3 regions of the Acidovorax sp. FHTAMBA genome follow, and region 1 is predicted to be linked to each of the others. Evidence: riboswitches for the same ligand, from Rfam matches in the RefSeq annotation. Region 1 holds a riboswitch; each other region holds the start of a gene.

Region 1 (5,072 bases):
AGTCCTTGGGCAGGGTTTCGTCGTGGTACTCCTTGGCCGTGTCGGGGTCCAGGCCCAGGTTGAACTGGTCCTGCCAGCGGAAATCGAAACGCGCCTGGCTCAGTGCATCGTCCCGCGCGCGGGCGCCCGGATGGCCCTTGGCCACATCGGCCGCGTGCGCAGCGATCTTGTAGGCAATGATGCCCTGCTTCACGTCATCACGGTCGGGCAGGCCCAGGTGCTCCTTGGGCGTCACGTAGCACAGCATGGCCGTGCCCATCCAGCCGATCATGGCCGCGCCGATGGCCGAAGCGATGTGGTCGTAGCCCGGCGCGATGTCGATGGTCAGCGGGCCCAGGGTGTAGAACGGCGCTTCGTGGCAGGTCTTGAGCTGCTCGGTCATGTTGGCCTGGATCATGTGCATGGGCACATGGCCGGGGCCTTCGATCATGGTCTGCACGTCATGCTTCCAGGCCACCTGGGTCAGTTCGCCCAGCGTGTGCAGCTCGGCAAACTGGGCTTCGTCGTTGGCGTCGGACGCGCAGCCAGGGCGCAGGCCGTCGCCCAGGCTGAACGACACGTCGTACGCCTTCATGATGTCGCAGATGTCCTCGAAGTGCTCGTACAAAAAGCTCTCGCGGTGGTGCGCCATGCACCACTTGGCCATGATGGAGCCACCGCGCGAGACGATGCCCGTGCGCCGCTGCGCCGTGAGGTGGATGTAGGCCAGGCGCACACCCGCGTGGATGGTGAAGTAGTCCACGCCCTGCTCGGCCTGCTCGATGAGCGTGTCGCGGAAGATCGCCCAGGTCAGGTCTTCGGCCACGCCGCCCACCTTTTCCAGCGCCTGGTAGATCGGCACGGTGCCAATCGGCACGGGCGAGTTGCGCACGATCCAGTCGCGCGTGGTGTGGATGTTCTTGCCCGTGGACAGATCCATCACATTGTCGGCGCCCCAGCGGATGGCCCAGACGAGCTTCTCCACTTCTTCCTCAATGCTCGACGTGACGGCCGAGTTGCCGATGTTGGCGTTGATCTTCACCAGGAAGTTGCGGCCAATCGCCATCGGCTCGACCTCGGGGTGGTTGATGTTGGCCGGGATGATGGCGCGGCCGCGTGCCACCTCGTCGCGCACGAATTCTGGGGTGATGATGCGCGGGATGCTGGCACCCATCGGGTTGCCCATCAGGCGCTGCTCGCGGCCTGCATCGGCCATGTACTGCTCCATCCACTCGCGCTTGCCGTTTTCGCGGATGGCCACGTACTCCATCTCGGGCGTGATGATGCCTTTCTTAGCGTAGTGCATCTGCGTGACGTTGGCGCCGGCCTTGGCGCGCAGGGGCTTGCGCTGCAGCGCGGCGGCCTCGGCGCGCAGCTGTGCCAGGCGGGTGGCGTCTTCGCTCTTTTGCCCGTCGTCCAGCGCCACGGGGGCGCGGCCTTCGTAGTGCTCCACATCGCCGCGGCCAGTGATCCAGCCACCGCGCACGCTGGCCAGGCCCTGGCGCACGTCGATCACGGCGTCAGGGTCGGTGTAAGGGCCCGAGGTGTCGTACACGCTGACCTGCTCGCCGTTGGTGAGCGCGATGTCGCGCACGGGCACGCGCAGGTCGGCGTGCAGGTGGCCGGGGATGTAGGCCTTGCGGGATGCGGGGAAGGGTTCGCGGGTGCGGGCAAGCAACTCGGCAAACTTTTCGGGCGCGGCGAGTTGGGCGTGGGGATCGGGGGCGTTCATGAGCAGGTCTCCTGGTTCCGGTAGCGGTGGGGGTCTGCTCCGGAATGGACCTGTGCGCCCCTCAGGTGGCTGCGCATGGCAGCACCTGAGGCATGGCGTGCCCACAGGGTCTGCGGGCACGGGACAAGGAGGTCGGCTCTTCTTCCGCCGGTATGAACCGGATCAAGTTCGTCGGGTTCGCAAGCTCGCCTGAATTCCTTCAGGACTCTTGCATCTCAGCGCATCAGCACACCCCGGAGCAGGCGCGAGTATAGGCCAGCGCCGTTGCGGCGCCGGGCCGTCAGAGTAATCGCTCGACGAGGACCACCACGAAGAAAACGACGGCGGCGATGATCGTCCATTTGAGAATCACCAGCCCCAGCCGTTTGTAGAACACCTGCCCGGTGCCCACATAAAAACCGAAGCACACGGCCGATGCGAGCAGCAGAAACAGGGCGAGCCAGCGAACGATCAGCATGACAGGCTGCCTTACCAGGCCCGGGCAGGCTGCGCAAAACCGGTGGGCGCCTGGCGTTCGTCCTGGAACGTGACCTCCTCCCACGCATCGCGCTGGGCCAGCAGCTCGCGCAGCAGCAGGTTGTTCATTGCATGGCCCGAGCGGAACGCGCTGTACGCGGCAAGCAGCGGTTTGCCAATCAGGTACAGGTCGCCCATGGCGTCGAGGATCTTGTGCTTGACGAACTCGTCGTCGTAGCGCAGGCCATCGCTGTTGAGCACCTTGTAGTCGTCCATCACGATGGCGTTGTCCAGCCCACCGCCCAGGGCGAGCCCGTTGGAGCGCATCATTTCCACATCGCGGGTAAAGCCGAAGGTGCGAGCGCGGGCGATGTCGCGGCTGTAGTTGCCGGCGCCCAGATCGAACTCGACTCGCTGGCCAGTGGAGTCCACGGCCGGGTGGTCGAAGTCGATCTCGAAGCTGAGCTTGTAGCCGTGGTAGGGCGACAGGCGTGCCCACTTGGCGTTGGCGCCCTCACCTTCCCGCACTTCCACCGGCCGAATCACGCGGATGAAGCGCTTGGGCGCGTTCTGCAGCTCAACGCCCGCACTTTGCAGCAGAAACACGAACGAAGCGGAGGACCCGTCCAGGATGGGCACCTCTTCGGCTGTGATGTCCACATACAGGTTGTCGATGCCCAGCCCTGCGCAGGCCGACATGAGGTGCTCCACCGTGTGCACCTTGGCGCTGCCGACCGCAATGGTCGAGGCCAGGCGGGTATCGGTGACGGCGTCTGCACGGATGGGGATGTCCACCGGCTGGGGCAGGTCCACCCTGCGGAACACGATGCCTGTGTCCGGCTGCGCGGGCCGCAGGGTCAGCTCGACCCGCTGGCCGCTGTGCAGCCCCACGCCCACGGCGCGGGTCAGAGTCTTCAAGGTGCGTTGCTGGAGCATGGACGCATTTTAGGGGCGCGGGGGTGCCCATGCGCCGCACGGGTCCAAGCGGCACCGTGGCCAGCGTCCCGCTCGTTTTCCCTGCCCCCGCCGGCGAATGGCCATTCCACAATCGGTTACGACTGGTTGATGCACATCAAGAGGCCTGCCCGCCACCGGGGCAAACCCCTTCGCTGGCGATTGTCCGGGGCGTATATTTTTCCGATCCCAAGGAGTTATCTCATGAACACACTGAGTTTCAGAAGCAAGATCTTGCTGATGCTGGCCACGGCGCTGGTGGCCTTGCTGTTCATGGCCGTCAGTTCGTTGCTGCAGCAACGCTCCCAGATCATCGAATCGAGGCGCGAGCTGCTGACCACCGCAGTGCAGTCCGCCCACAGCATTGTGGCGTCGTACCAGTCGAAAGCTGCCAGCGGTGCCATGCCGCTGGAAGATGCGCAAAAGGCCGCAAAGGAAGCGCTGCGCGTTTCGCGCTTTGGCGGCCCGGACGGTAAAACCGAATATTTCTACATTTGGACCCTGGACTCCAAGGGTGTCATGCACCCCATCAAGCCGGAGTGGGAGGGCCAGGACATGGCGGGCAAGGTCAAGGACGGGGCGGGCACGGACATCCTCAAGCAGATCTCGGATGCCTTGCGCGCCAGCGCAAACGGCCGGGTGTTTGTGCCCACGATGTTTGCGCGCCCGGGTTCTCAGGCGCTGGTGCCCAAGCTGCAATACGTGATCCGCGTGGACGGCTGGAACTGGATGGTGGGCTCGGGCCTTTACACCGACGACATCGACCAGCTGGTGCGCAAGACGCTGTTGTCCAACCTGGCCATCGTGCTGGCGGTCATGGTGGTTGTGGGCGGCGTGGGCCTGCTGGTGGCGCGCTCGGTACTGCGCCAGATTGGCGGCGAGCCGACCGACGCCATCGCGGTGATGTCCGAAGTGGCGCAGGGCAATCTGGACACCACCATTCCGGCGGCGCCCGCGGGCTCGCTGCTCGATGGCCTGGGCCACATGGTCACCTCCCTGCGCCAGCTGGTCACGGAGGTGCGCTCCGCCACCGAAAACATCGCCACCGCGTCCAGCGAGATCGCCCAGGGCAATAACGACCTGGCCCACCGCACGGAAGACACGGCCAGCAACCTGCAGAGCACCGCCAGCAGCATGGAGGAGCTGACCAGCACCGTCCGGCAGACCTCGGATTCCGCCCAGACCGCCAATCAGATGGCCACATCGGCCGCTGCGGTGGCAGCGCGCGGGGGCGAAGTGGTGTCGCGGGTGGTGTCCACCATGCAGGACATCAACGCCAGCAGCAACAAGATCAGCGACATCATCGGCGTGATCGATGGCATTGCCTTCCAGACCAACATCCTGGCGCTGAACGCCGCGGTGGAAGCCGCCCGCGCAGGCGAGCAGGGCCGGGGTTTTGCCGTGGTGGCCAGCGAGGTGCGCAGCCTGGCCGGGCGCAGCGCCGAGGCGGCCAAGGAGATCAAGGCGCTCATCAATGCGTCGGTCGAGAAGGTGGAATCAGGCACCCAGCTGGTGGGCAGCGCGGGCGCCACCATGACCGAGATTGTGGAGAGCGTGCAGCGCGTGACCGACATCATTGGCGAAATCCGCTCGGCCACTTCCGAGCAGAGCCAGGGCATTGCCCAGGTCAACACGGCCATGAACCAGCTCGACCAGATGACGCAGCAGAATTCGGCTCTGGTGGAAGAATCCACGGCCGCCGCCGACAGCCTGCGCGAGCAGGCCATGAAACTCACCCAGGTGGTGGCACTCTTCCGGGTCAATGGCAGCACGGCGTCCGGCACAACCGCCCGCACAGTGCCTGCCCCCGCACCGCGCCCGGCAACCGGTGCGCCCAAGATCAGAGCCCCTGCCACTCCGGCGGCCTTGCGCAAGCCTGCAGCGAGCAAGCCCCCACCAGCGCTGCCGCCCACCGCCCCAGCCAGCAAACCCGGCAGGGACGATGCGGGAG
Region 2 (5,072 bases), 1.4 Mb from region 1:
GTCGGCCCTTCCGGCGCTGGCGTTCAGCTTTGCGCTGGCCTTTGCCACACGGCCAAGAGCCCGTTGATACGCTATTGAATTGTGAGCTGCCAGCGCTTTATTTATAAGCGCTAGAGCCCAAAAAAAGCCAATTTCTAAAACACCAGTTGCGCCACGGGCGCATAACCGTGGTTGAGCGGGCCGTGACCACGGCCGGTGGTCACATCAGCCCCTGCAGCAATGGCGCCCAGGATGTAGGCCCGCGCGCGCTCCACCGCCTGCTGCAAGGGCAGGCCCTGCGCCAGGTGTGCCGCAATGGCCGACGACAGGGTGCAGCCCGTGCCGTGACCGTTGGGTGTGGCAATGCGTGCGGACTCCAGCCGCTGCCGCACGCCGCTGCGGGTGGCCAGCACGTCCACCACCCAGTCTCCGGGCAGGTGGCCGCCCTTGAGCAGCGCCGCACGTGCACCCAGCGCGCACAGGGCCTGCGCGGCTTCGTCCAGTGTTTCCACGCCCTTGATGCTGCGCCCCAGCAGCCAGTCGGCCTCGTCCAGGTTGGGGGTGATGATCTCGGCCAGCGGAAACAGCTCCTGCACCAGCACGCTCACGGTTTCTGCAGCGATGAGCCGGTCTCCACTGGTGGCGACCATCACGGGGTCGAGCACCACATGGGGCAGCTGGTAGGTGCGGATGGCATCGGCCACCACACGCACCACCTCGGGCGAATGCAGCATGCCGATCTTGACCGCATCCACACCAATGTCCTGCACCACAGCGTCGATCTGGGCCTTGAGCATTTCGGGCGGAATGCCGTGGATGCCCGTCACGCCACAGGTGTTCTGCGCCGTGATGGCCGTGATGGCCGTCATGCCGTAGCAGCCCAGGGCGGCAAAGGTCTTGAGGTCGGCCTGGATGCCCGCGCCGCCGCCGCTGTCAGAACCTGCGATGGAGAGCACACGCACATAGCGGCGTGTAGAAAGCAGAGGCGGCGTGGAGGACGGCGGGATCAAAGAAGTCATGGCAAAAATTATGGCCTATGCGCTAGCGCAAAAAGAGCGGTGCGAGCTTGTGCTGTAATTGATTTTTCCGGACGAAACAGGGGTGTCCCGCCATTTTGGTGTGCGACTGAGAAATACCCTGGGGCTCCCGCGCACACAGTTGCATGGCCCCGCTACCCGATCCAGGTCATGCTGGCGTGGGGAGTTTCCTTTCAAGCGGCACAGCCCCGTTTTGTCCCCATGCACCTTGCTCGCGCCTCGCCTGCAGCACACGGACAGAACATAACGACTATGCCACTGCCACCCTCCTCATTTGCCATCCTGGGCGCAGGCCTCATGGGCCGCCTGCTGGCGGTCGAGCTGGCCCGCCAGGGCCACTGCGTGGACATCCACGACGCGGGCAGCCCGGCTGCCGAAGGCTCGGCCGCCACGGTGGCCGCCGCCATGCTGGCGCCCCTGGCCGAATCAGCCATCACCGAACCCGGCGTGGTGCGCATGGGCCACCATGCCCTCACCCGCTGGCCGCAGCTGCTGGCGCCTCTGGCCGAGCCTGTGTTCTTCCAGCAGGCGGGCACGCTGATCGTGTGGCACCGGCAGGACGCGGCCGAAGCCCAGCGCCTGACGCGCCAGCTGGAGGCCAACCAGCACACCGTGCCCGAGCTGCCCCGCCTGCAAAAGCTGGGCAGCGAGGCCCTGGCTGAGGCCGAGCCCACGCTGGCGCACCGCTTTGCCCAGGGCCTGTACCTGCCCGGCGAAGGCCAGCTCGACAACCGGCAGCTGCTGGCCGCCCTGGTGGTGGAAATGCAGCGGCTGTCGGTGCGCACGCACTGGCACAGCCCCCAGTCGCCCGAGGCCTTTGCACCCGGCGCCCCCGGCCAGCCCGACTGGGTGCTGGACTGCCGGGGCCTGGGCGCCAGGGGCCAGTGGAGCGCACTGCGCGGCGTGCGCGGCGAGGTGGTGCGCATCCACGCACCCGATGTCACGCTGCAGCGCCCGACACGGCTGGTGCACCCGCGCTACCCCATCTACATCGCGCCCAAGGAGGAGCACCTTTTCGTGATTGGCGCGACCGAGATCGAATCCGACGATATGTCCCCCGCCAGCGTGCGTTCCACGCTGGAACTGCTCTCTGCCGCCTACGCCGTGCACCCCGGCTTCGCCGAGGGCCGCATTCTGGAGCTGGCCACGCAGTGCCGCCCCACGCTGCCCGACAACCTGCCCGCCATCCGCCAGCCGCGCCCGGGTGTGCTGGAGATCAACGGCCTGTACCGCCACGGCTTCATGATTGCGCCCGCCATGCTGGATGTGACCCTGGAAGTGCTGAACACGGGACAATCGCAGCTTTCGCAACGTTTTGACCTCGCGCTGGACCTGGCCCCCACACCTGCGCCCGCCACCCGCGCTGCTGCCGCCCTCGCATGAACATCACCATCAACCAGACCCCGTACGAGCTGCCCGACGGCGCCACCGTGTCCGACGCCGTGGCCGCCATCGATGCACGCCCGCCTTTTGCGGTGGCCGTGAACACCACCTTCGTGCCCAACACCGGCTACGCCGCCCGCACGCTGCAGCCCGGCGACCGCGTGGAAATCATCTCGCCCGTGACCGGGGGTTGATCCCGCACACAAGATTTGAATAAAAATGGCCTCCAGCGCTTATCCATAAAGCGCCAACAGCTATCAAAACAATAGTAAATCCATGACCACTCCAACGCCACAAGACCCGCTGGTGCTGTACGGCCAGACCTTCAACAGCCGCCTGCTGCTGGGCACCTCGCGCTACCCCTCGCCCGCCGTGCTCGAAGCCGCCGTGCTGCGCGCCCGGCCCGCCATGGTCACCGCGTCATTGCGCCGCCAGGGCAGCAACCCGGCCGAAAGCGGCAGCAGCTTCTGGGAGCTGCTGCGCAAGCTCAACGTGCCCGTGCTGCCCAACACCGCCGGCTGCCACAGCGCGCAAGAGGCCATCACCACCGCCCAGATGGCGCGCGAGGTGTTCAACACCCCGTGGATCAAGCTGGAGCTGATTGGCGACGACTACACCCTGCAGCCCGACACACTGAACCTGGTGGGTGTGGCCGAGCACCTCATCAAGGAAGGCTTTCAGGTGCTGCCCTATTGCACCGAAGACCTGGTGCTGTGCCAGCGCCTGGTGGACGTGGGCTGCCAGGCCGTGATGCCCTGGGCCGCGCCCATCGGCACCGGGCGCGGCCCGGTCAACCCCTATGCCCTGCAGACGCTGCGCGAGCGCCTGAACGTGCCCATGCTGGTGGACGCGGGCCTGGGCCTGCCGTCCCACGCCTGCCAGGTGATGGAATGGGGCTATGACGGCGTGCTGCTGAACACGGCCGTTGCATTGGCGCAAGACCCGGTGGCCATGGCCGGTGCATTTGCCGATGCCGTGAGCGGCGGGCGCGCAGCCCGCCTGGCCGGTGCCATGGCCGCACAAGACGCCGCCCAGCCCAGCACCCCCGTGCTGGGCACCCCTTTCTGGCACCACGCCCATGCATGACACCACCGCCCTGGCGCACGCCATCCTGAGCCACCACGCCGCCACCTTTGCGGGTTTTGCACCCGAGCCGGTGCCTGCTCCCACCTCGCAGGAGCCCGTCTACCTGGCCGCGCTGCAAGCCTGCAGCCAACTGGGTTTCATCGCCCACGATGCCGAATGCCTGGCCCGCGCCTGGCAGACCCGCGCCCTGCGCACCGGCGCGGCCCAGCCCGAGACGTGGCCCGACGCCCCTGAGGACTTCGGGCTGCAGCCACTGCCGCGCGCCCACCAGTTTGCGCCCTGCCCCCACCACCTGGGCCTCTACGCCGTGCTGCCCGACGCTGCCTGGGTGGGCCGCATGGCCCGCGCGGGGGTGCCCACGGTGCAGCTGCGCTTCAAGTCCGACGACCCGGCCGCCATCGAACGCGAAGTGCGCTCGGCCGTGTCGGCCGTGCAGGGCACGGGCGCGCTGCTGTTCATCAACGATCATTGGCGCGCGGCCATCGACGCCGGTGCCTATGGCGTACATCTGGGCCAGGAAGACCTGGACGCACTGAGTGCTCCCGAGCTGCAGGCGTTGCACCGTTCGGGCCTGCGCCTGGGCGTCAGCACCCACGGTTATGCCGAAATGGTGCGCGCGGACGCGGTGGGCCCGAGCTACGTCGCCATGGGTGCGGTGTTTCCGACCACGCTGAAAAAAATGGCCACGGCCCCGCAAGGTGTGGGGCGGCTCGGGGTGTATACGCGGCTGATGCGGCACTACCCCCAGGTGGCGATTGGCGGCATCGGCGCCGAGCAGTTTGGGCAGGTGCTGGCCACCGGCGTGGGATCGGTGGCGGTGGTGCGCGCCATCGTGAACGCGCCAGATGCAGAGGTCGCCGCTGCGCAGCTGATGCAGAGCCTGAAGGCAGGCGGTATGCCCCACGAAACCTGACAGAGCGCCTGAATGCCCGGGCAGGCATCAGGCGGCTGCCATCGTCACTTGCCGGGGATCTTTTTTTCCAGTTCCAGCCGGAGTTCCATCAGGTCGTTGTCCATGCCGAAACCCACCGGTTGCCCCTGCGCCGGAGGCGCTGTCACCGGCGCGGGCGGCAGGTCGCTGAGGGTGAGATGGGGAGGCTCCGACAGATCGAGGTCGAGATCCAGCGGCGCGCCCCGTGATGGAGCTTGAAGGGCAGCGGGAGCCGTAGTTGCAGACGCCCGGGGAGCCAAGTCCACAGCGGTGGGCAGATGCGCATCAAAGTCGAAGTCCAGGCCACCAGCCAGAGAGTCGGCCGGGGCTGCAGCGGCCATGATGGCCGATGGTGGGGAAGGACGCAGCACCTGGGTTTCATCCCTGGGCGGCGCAAGTGGTGTGGTGCGCTTGCGGGGCGCAGGGGCGCCGCGTGCGCTGGGGGGCGTGGTTTGCGCAATGGCCAGCAGCAGCAACAAATCATCGTAGGCGGCCAGATCAAACGGCTCTTGCGATTCCACACCGTCTGGCTTGAACAGCAGCTTTTCCAGCAGTATCACCACCGCGGGAGACGTCCACGCCTCCTCGATCTCGGCCAGCGCGTCGGTGTAGTGGTACAGCATGCGGCCCGTGCGATGAAAGCCCGAAAACTCCGG
Region 3 (5,072 bases), 1.4 Mb from region 1:
TCACCGGCACGACATTGACCTTGCCCGCTGCCGCCAGCAGTGCGGGCGCGTTCGTGCCAAACGCCAGGCGTCCCAGGATCACGCCAAACAGCGGCACAAACACCGAACTCAGCAGCAGCAGGAACGGCTCCAGGCTGTGCATGGGCAGCACCAGTGCGAGGCCGGTACACACCGCAGCCACCACCAGGCCCCAGGCACGCACGCTCCAGCGCGGCATCAGGCTGTGGGCCGACACGGCGCCCGAATAGGTGTCGCCATAGGCGTTGTCCACCTCGTCGATCAGGATCAGCGACAGCGCGATCAGCCCGCCCTGGGCCAGCAGCAGCGCCTGCACCAGATCCTTGCTGGGCAAGGTCAGCGCTACCAGCACACCCAGCGTGTAGCACCACATGTTGGCCAGCGCATAGCCGAGCCAGGTGCCACGCAATGCGGAGCCGCCGTTCCTGCCGTGGCGCGCATAGTCCGCCACCAGCGGCAGCCAGGAGATGGGCATGGCGATCACCAGATCCAGCGCAGGGAACACGCCCATGCCACCCGCGCCCTGGCGGTTCCACAGCGCATCAAACCCCTGGGCCTGCGCCAGTGACAAGCACTGCCACGACAGCCACAGCAGCGACAGCACCACCAGCGGCAGCGCCACGCGCGCAATCACCTTGCGCACCAGCTGCACCATCGAGCCGCTGATGAGCAGCATTACCACGCCGCCCCACAGCAGCGTGGCCGCTACCTGCCAGTGCGCACCGGCCATGCTGCCCGACTGCTGACCAATGGCCACGGTGGCATCGCGCATCACCACCAGCTCGAACGTGCCCCAGCCCACCAGCTGCACGATGTTCAGGATGATGGGCAGGCTGGCAAAGGTGCGGCCATACACCGCGTGCATCAGGCCCGCGCTCGCCAGCCCGCTGTCGCAGCCCAGCTTGGCCACCCAGCCCAGCAGGCCCGCGCCCACGATGGAGCCGGCCACGATGGCGATGAGTGCCTCTTTGGTGCCCAATGCGGGCATCAGGTACGCGCCCACCTGCATGACCAGCAGGCCCACGCCTAGGCTGAACCAGAGCGAGGCGTGGTCATGCCACTGGAAGACGCGGCGGTCGGGGGAGACGGGGGCCAGCGCTTCGTTGTGGGAGGGCGCGGCGGGCGATGAGGACATGGAATGGCTCCGTAAGCAGATACAGAGCAGGGGCGGCCCGCCGGTGCGCCCTGACGTGTTCAGAGTCGCAATGTGGCGAACTTGCTTCCCTGCGCGAGGATGATCTCAATCAGGTTCAAAGGGACTCTCTCAGTCGAAGTGGGCCAACCCGCTTCGACACCCCTAGCGGTAGCACTTGCAAAAGCAGTGCGCTGCGGATTGTAGTGGCGTGGCTGCGTGCCCGGTCAGGCCGCAGCGGCGGCGGGCGACACACCCAGCAGCTGGTGCAGGCGCGGGCTGGTGGTGGTGTATTGCAGGGCCACCTTGTCGCCCTTGAGTGCCTCGGCCGCGCCAAAGGCGGCCAGCGTGGCTTCGTGAAATCCGCACAGGATGAGTTTGCGTTTGCCGGGGTAGGTGTTGATGTCGCCCACGGCGTAGATGCCGGGCACGCTGGTGCGGAAGGCCTCGGTATCCACCACCAGTTGCTTGCGGTCCATGGCCAAGCCCCAGTCCGCAATGGGCCCGAGGCGGGGCGAGATGCCCAGCACAGCCACCAGCAGGTCCAGCGCCAGGGCGCGGCTGCTGCCATCGGCGTCCACCATCTGCAGGGCGGTCAGCTGTTCACCCGTGGTTTCGATGCCGGTGATCTGTGCGGCCTCGACGTGGATGCGGCCCGCATCGCGCAGTTGCTGCAGGCGTTGCAGCAAGGCTTCGGGCGCCTGGAACACATCGCGGCGGTGCAGCAGGCTCACGCGGGCGGCCTGGCCTTGTTCGGCCAGTTCCACGGCGCGGGCCACGGCGGGCTCGTCGCCGCCGTGCACGACGACGTGGCGCCCCGCCACATCCGCAGTCGCGGGCAGGTGTTGGTAGTGGACCTGGTTGCCCACAAACCGCTCGATGCCGTCCACCTTGAGCGTGCGCGGCACAAAGGCGCCCACGCCGGCGGCAACGAATACGCTGCGGGCCAGCAGCTGTGCACCTTGCGAGGTTTCGACCAGCAGGCGCCCATCGGCCTGCACGGTGAGTGCGGACACCAGCGTGTTCAGGTGCCACTGGGTCTTGAACGGCGCAATCTGCTGAAGCAGCAGACTGGCCAGCTCGCGCCCGGTGCACACGGGGATGCCCGGGATGTCGTAGATGGGTTTGTCGCCGTACAGTTCGACGCACTGGCCACCCGCATGGGGCAGGGCGTCGATCAGGTGGGCGGTGATGCCTTGCAGGCCCAGCTGGAAGACCTGGAACAGGCCCACGGGCCCCGCGCCGATGACGACGGCGTCGGTTTCTTGAATCATGGCCGTCACGCCTGGGTAGCAGCGCCAGGCGCCACGTTGCCCTGGATCGACACAAACCGTTCCTGCTGAGCCTGTCGAAGCGCGGCGCAAGGCTTCGACAAGCTCAGCCCGAACGGTTGGGGTCGGTGGGTCACTTGATCAGTTCGTTGACCTTGCCCGGCTTGCCGTTCCACTCGTCGGCGTCGGGCAGCGCGGGCTTGCGCTTGGTGATGCTCTTCCAGCCGTCGGCAAAGGCCAGGTCGGCGTTGAGCTTGATGAAGGCGATCTGGTCGGCCGGCAGGTCTTCTTCGGCAAAGATGGCGTTGGCCGGGCACTCGGGGATGCAGACGGCGCAGTCGATGCACTCATCGGGATCGATGACGAGCATGTTCGGGCCTTCGCGGAAGCAGTCCACGGGGCACACGTCCACACAATCGGTGTACTTGCACTTGATGCAGTTTTCGGAAACGACGTGGGTCATGACAGGAGTTGTGTGGGTCGGTGAAAACCCTCGATTTTAAGGCTTTCACCGACCTTTGGTTACAGGGCCCCTCTCGCGGGAGGGATGTGGGGGCGGCGTGCGCTGATCCAGATCAGTTGACCAGCACGGCGCCGGCCGTCTTGTGGCTGGCCGTGTCCACCAAGATCAACGAACCCAGCACGCGGGCCTGGTTGAACGGCGCGGCGGGAATGGCCTCTTGCAGCACAAGTTGAACATGGCCGATGGCGTTGGGGTCAAGCTGCGTGGCGGCTTCTTCGGCCAGCGTGTTGATGTTGAGCTTGTGCACCACGGCTTTCACCTTGGCCTTGACCCAGCGGTGGCCATGCAGCGCCCAGTACACGCGGCCCGCCACCAGGGGCTCGTCGTCCATCCAGGCGATGGTGGTGCGCAGCTCGCGGCTGGCGGGCCAGGCCGGGGTGGCAGCGGGCGTGTCGCCAAAGTCGTCCTCGGCGGCCGGGGCTGCGGCTGCCGTGGGCGCTGCCAAAATCCAGTCGCCGCGCGATACATCCACCTCGCGGTCCAGGATGATGCCGGCGCTGGTGCCTGCGGGCACGTCCTTGGGGCGGCGTGCGTGGTCCAGCACCTGGGCCACGGTGGCGAGCTGGCCGCTGGGGAAGATCTGTACGGCGGTGCCGGGCGCAAAGCTGCCTGCAGCCACTCGGCCCCAGAAGACGCGGCGGCCCTGACTGGTGTCGGACGAGGACGAGAACTTCTGGACCCACTGCACCGGGAAGGCTGGCGCCAGCGCCGTGTCGGCGGGGGTGTTGGGCAGTTCTTCCAGCACCTGCAGCAGGGTAGGACCGTCATAGCCGCACCAGCCGGCGTGGGCGTCCACCACGTTCCAGCCTTTGAGTGCCGAAACGGGCACCGTGGCACGCACAGCAATGCCAGCGGCCTGCGCAAACGCCTGGAGCGCGCCCTGGATGTGCTTCCACGCCAGCGCGGGGTCTTCCACCGCGTCCAGCTTGTTCACGGCGAACACCAGCGAATGCACGCGCAGCAGGTGCGCCAGCAGGCTGTGGCGGCGCGTTTGCGGCAGCAGGGCGAGCTGGGCGTTCTTCCAGTCGAGCTTGGTGGCGTCCACCAGCACCACGGCGGCGTCGGCGCTGCTGGCGGCCGTCACCATGTTGCGGGTGTACTGCTCGTGGCCGGGCGCGTCGCCGATGATGAACTTGCGCGCTTCGGTGGCGAAGTAGCGGTAGGCCACGTCGATGGTGATGCCTTGCTCGCGCTCGGCAGAGAGGCCGTCGGTCAGGAGCGCCAGGTCGGTTTCGCCCTGGCGCTGCACGCCGGCCAGGTGATCTTGCAGCACGGCCTTGCTGTCCACCAGCAGGCGGCCGATCAGCGTGCTCTTGCCGTCATCCACGCTGCCGCAGGTGATGAACTTGAGGGCGGAAATATGGTCATTTTGGGCTCCAGCGCTTGCTGTATAAGCGCTGGCAGCTATCGAATTGGTAGTGGTCATCAGAAGTACCCATCTTTCTTGCGCTTTTCCATCGACGCATCGCTGGTCTTGTCGTCCATGCGCGTCGCGCCGCGCTCGCTCACGTCGGCGGCCAGGGTTTCGATGACGATCTCGGCCGGGGTTGCGGCGGTGCTTTCCACCGGTGCGGTGCAGGTGATGTCGCCCACAGTGCGAAAGCGCACGTCGCGTGTTTCCACCACATCGCCTTCGCGGGGTGGTGTCAGCTCGGTCACGGGCATCAGCAGGCCCTTCTTGTCCACCACCTGCCGTTTGTGCGTGTAGTAGATGCTGGGCAGGCCGATCTGCTCGCGGTCGATGTATTGCCACACGTCCAGCTCGGTCCAGTTGCTGATGGGGAATACGCGAAAGTGCTCGCCGGGCTGCAGGCGGGTGTTGAACAGCGTCCACAGCTCGGGGCGCTGGGCCTTGGGCTGCCATTGGCCAAAGCTGTCACGGTGGCTGAAGATGCGCTCCTTGGCGCGCGCCTTTTCTTCGTCGCGGCGGGCACCGCCGATCAGCGCGTCAAAGCGGAACTCTTCAATTGCCTCAAGCAGCGTGACGGACTGGTGCACGTTGCGCGATTCGCCGGGGTGCGCCAGGCGCACGGTGCCGCGCGCCATCGAATCCTCCACGCTGCGCACGATGAGTTCGGCACCCAGTTCCTTCGCGCGGAAGTCGCGGAAGTCTGTCACTTCAGGGAAG

The links. Region 1 has a riboswitch for thiamine pyrophosphate ahead of thiC (phosphomethylpyrimidine synthase ThiC). Riboswitches for the same ligand answer to the same signal wherever they lie in the genome.
Region 2: it holds a riboswitch for thiamine pyrophosphate, as region 1 does, so the genes downstream of both, AAFF19_RS11795 (FAD-dependent oxidoreductase) here and thiC (phosphomethylpyrimidine synthase ThiC) in region 1, are expected to answer to the same signal.
Region 3: it holds a riboswitch for thiamine pyrophosphate, as region 1 does, so the genes downstream of both, AAFF19_RS11805 (cytosine permease) here and thiC (phosphomethylpyrimidine synthase ThiC) in region 1, are expected to answer to the same signal.

Annotation. Positions count from the first base shown of each region.
Region 1 covers NZ_CP152407.1:1,101,591-1,106,662, reverse strand. Annotated here, with positions in the region: gene thiC (phosphomethylpyrimidine synthase ThiC) at 1-1,711, opposite strand, end outside; TPP riboswitch at 1,834-1,957, opposite strand; gene AAFF19_RS05120 (hypothetical protein) at 1,992-2,168, opposite strand; gene lpxC (UDP-3-O-acyl-N-acetylglucosamine deacetylase) at 2,180-3,103, opposite strand; gene AAFF19_RS05110 (methyl-accepting chemotaxis protein) at 3,326-5,072, shown strand, end outside.
Region 2 covers NZ_CP152407.1:2,498,756-2,503,827, reverse strand. Annotated here, with positions in the region: gene AAFF19_RS11805 (cytosine permease) at 1-67, shown strand, start outside; gene thiD (bifunctional hydroxymethylpyrimidine kinase/phosphomethylpyrimidine kinase) at 135-998, opposite strand; TPP riboswitch at 1,067-1,198, shown strand; gene AAFF19_RS11795 (FAD-dependent oxidoreductase) at 1,269-2,399, shown strand; gene thiS (sulfur carrier protein ThiS) at 2,396-2,593, shown strand; gene AAFF19_RS11785 (thiazole synthase) at 2,676-3,485, shown strand; gene AAFF19_RS11780 (thiamine phosphate synthase) at 3,478-4,398, shown strand; gene AAFF19_RS11775 (hypothetical protein) at 4,443-5,072, opposite strand, start outside.
Region 3 covers NZ_CP152407.1:2,503,889-2,508,960, forward strand. Annotated here, with positions in the region: gene AAFF19_RS11805 (cytosine permease) at 1-1,153, opposite strand, end outside; TPP riboswitch at 1,223-1,327, opposite strand; gene AAFF19_RS11810 (NAD(P)/FAD-dependent oxidoreductase) at 1,378-2,424, opposite strand; gene fdxA (ferredoxin FdxA) at 2,555-2,884, opposite strand; gene AAFF19_RS11820 (GTP-binding protein) at 2,997-4,370, opposite strand; gene cysD (sulfate adenylyltransferase subunit CysD) at 4,370-5,072, opposite strand, start outside.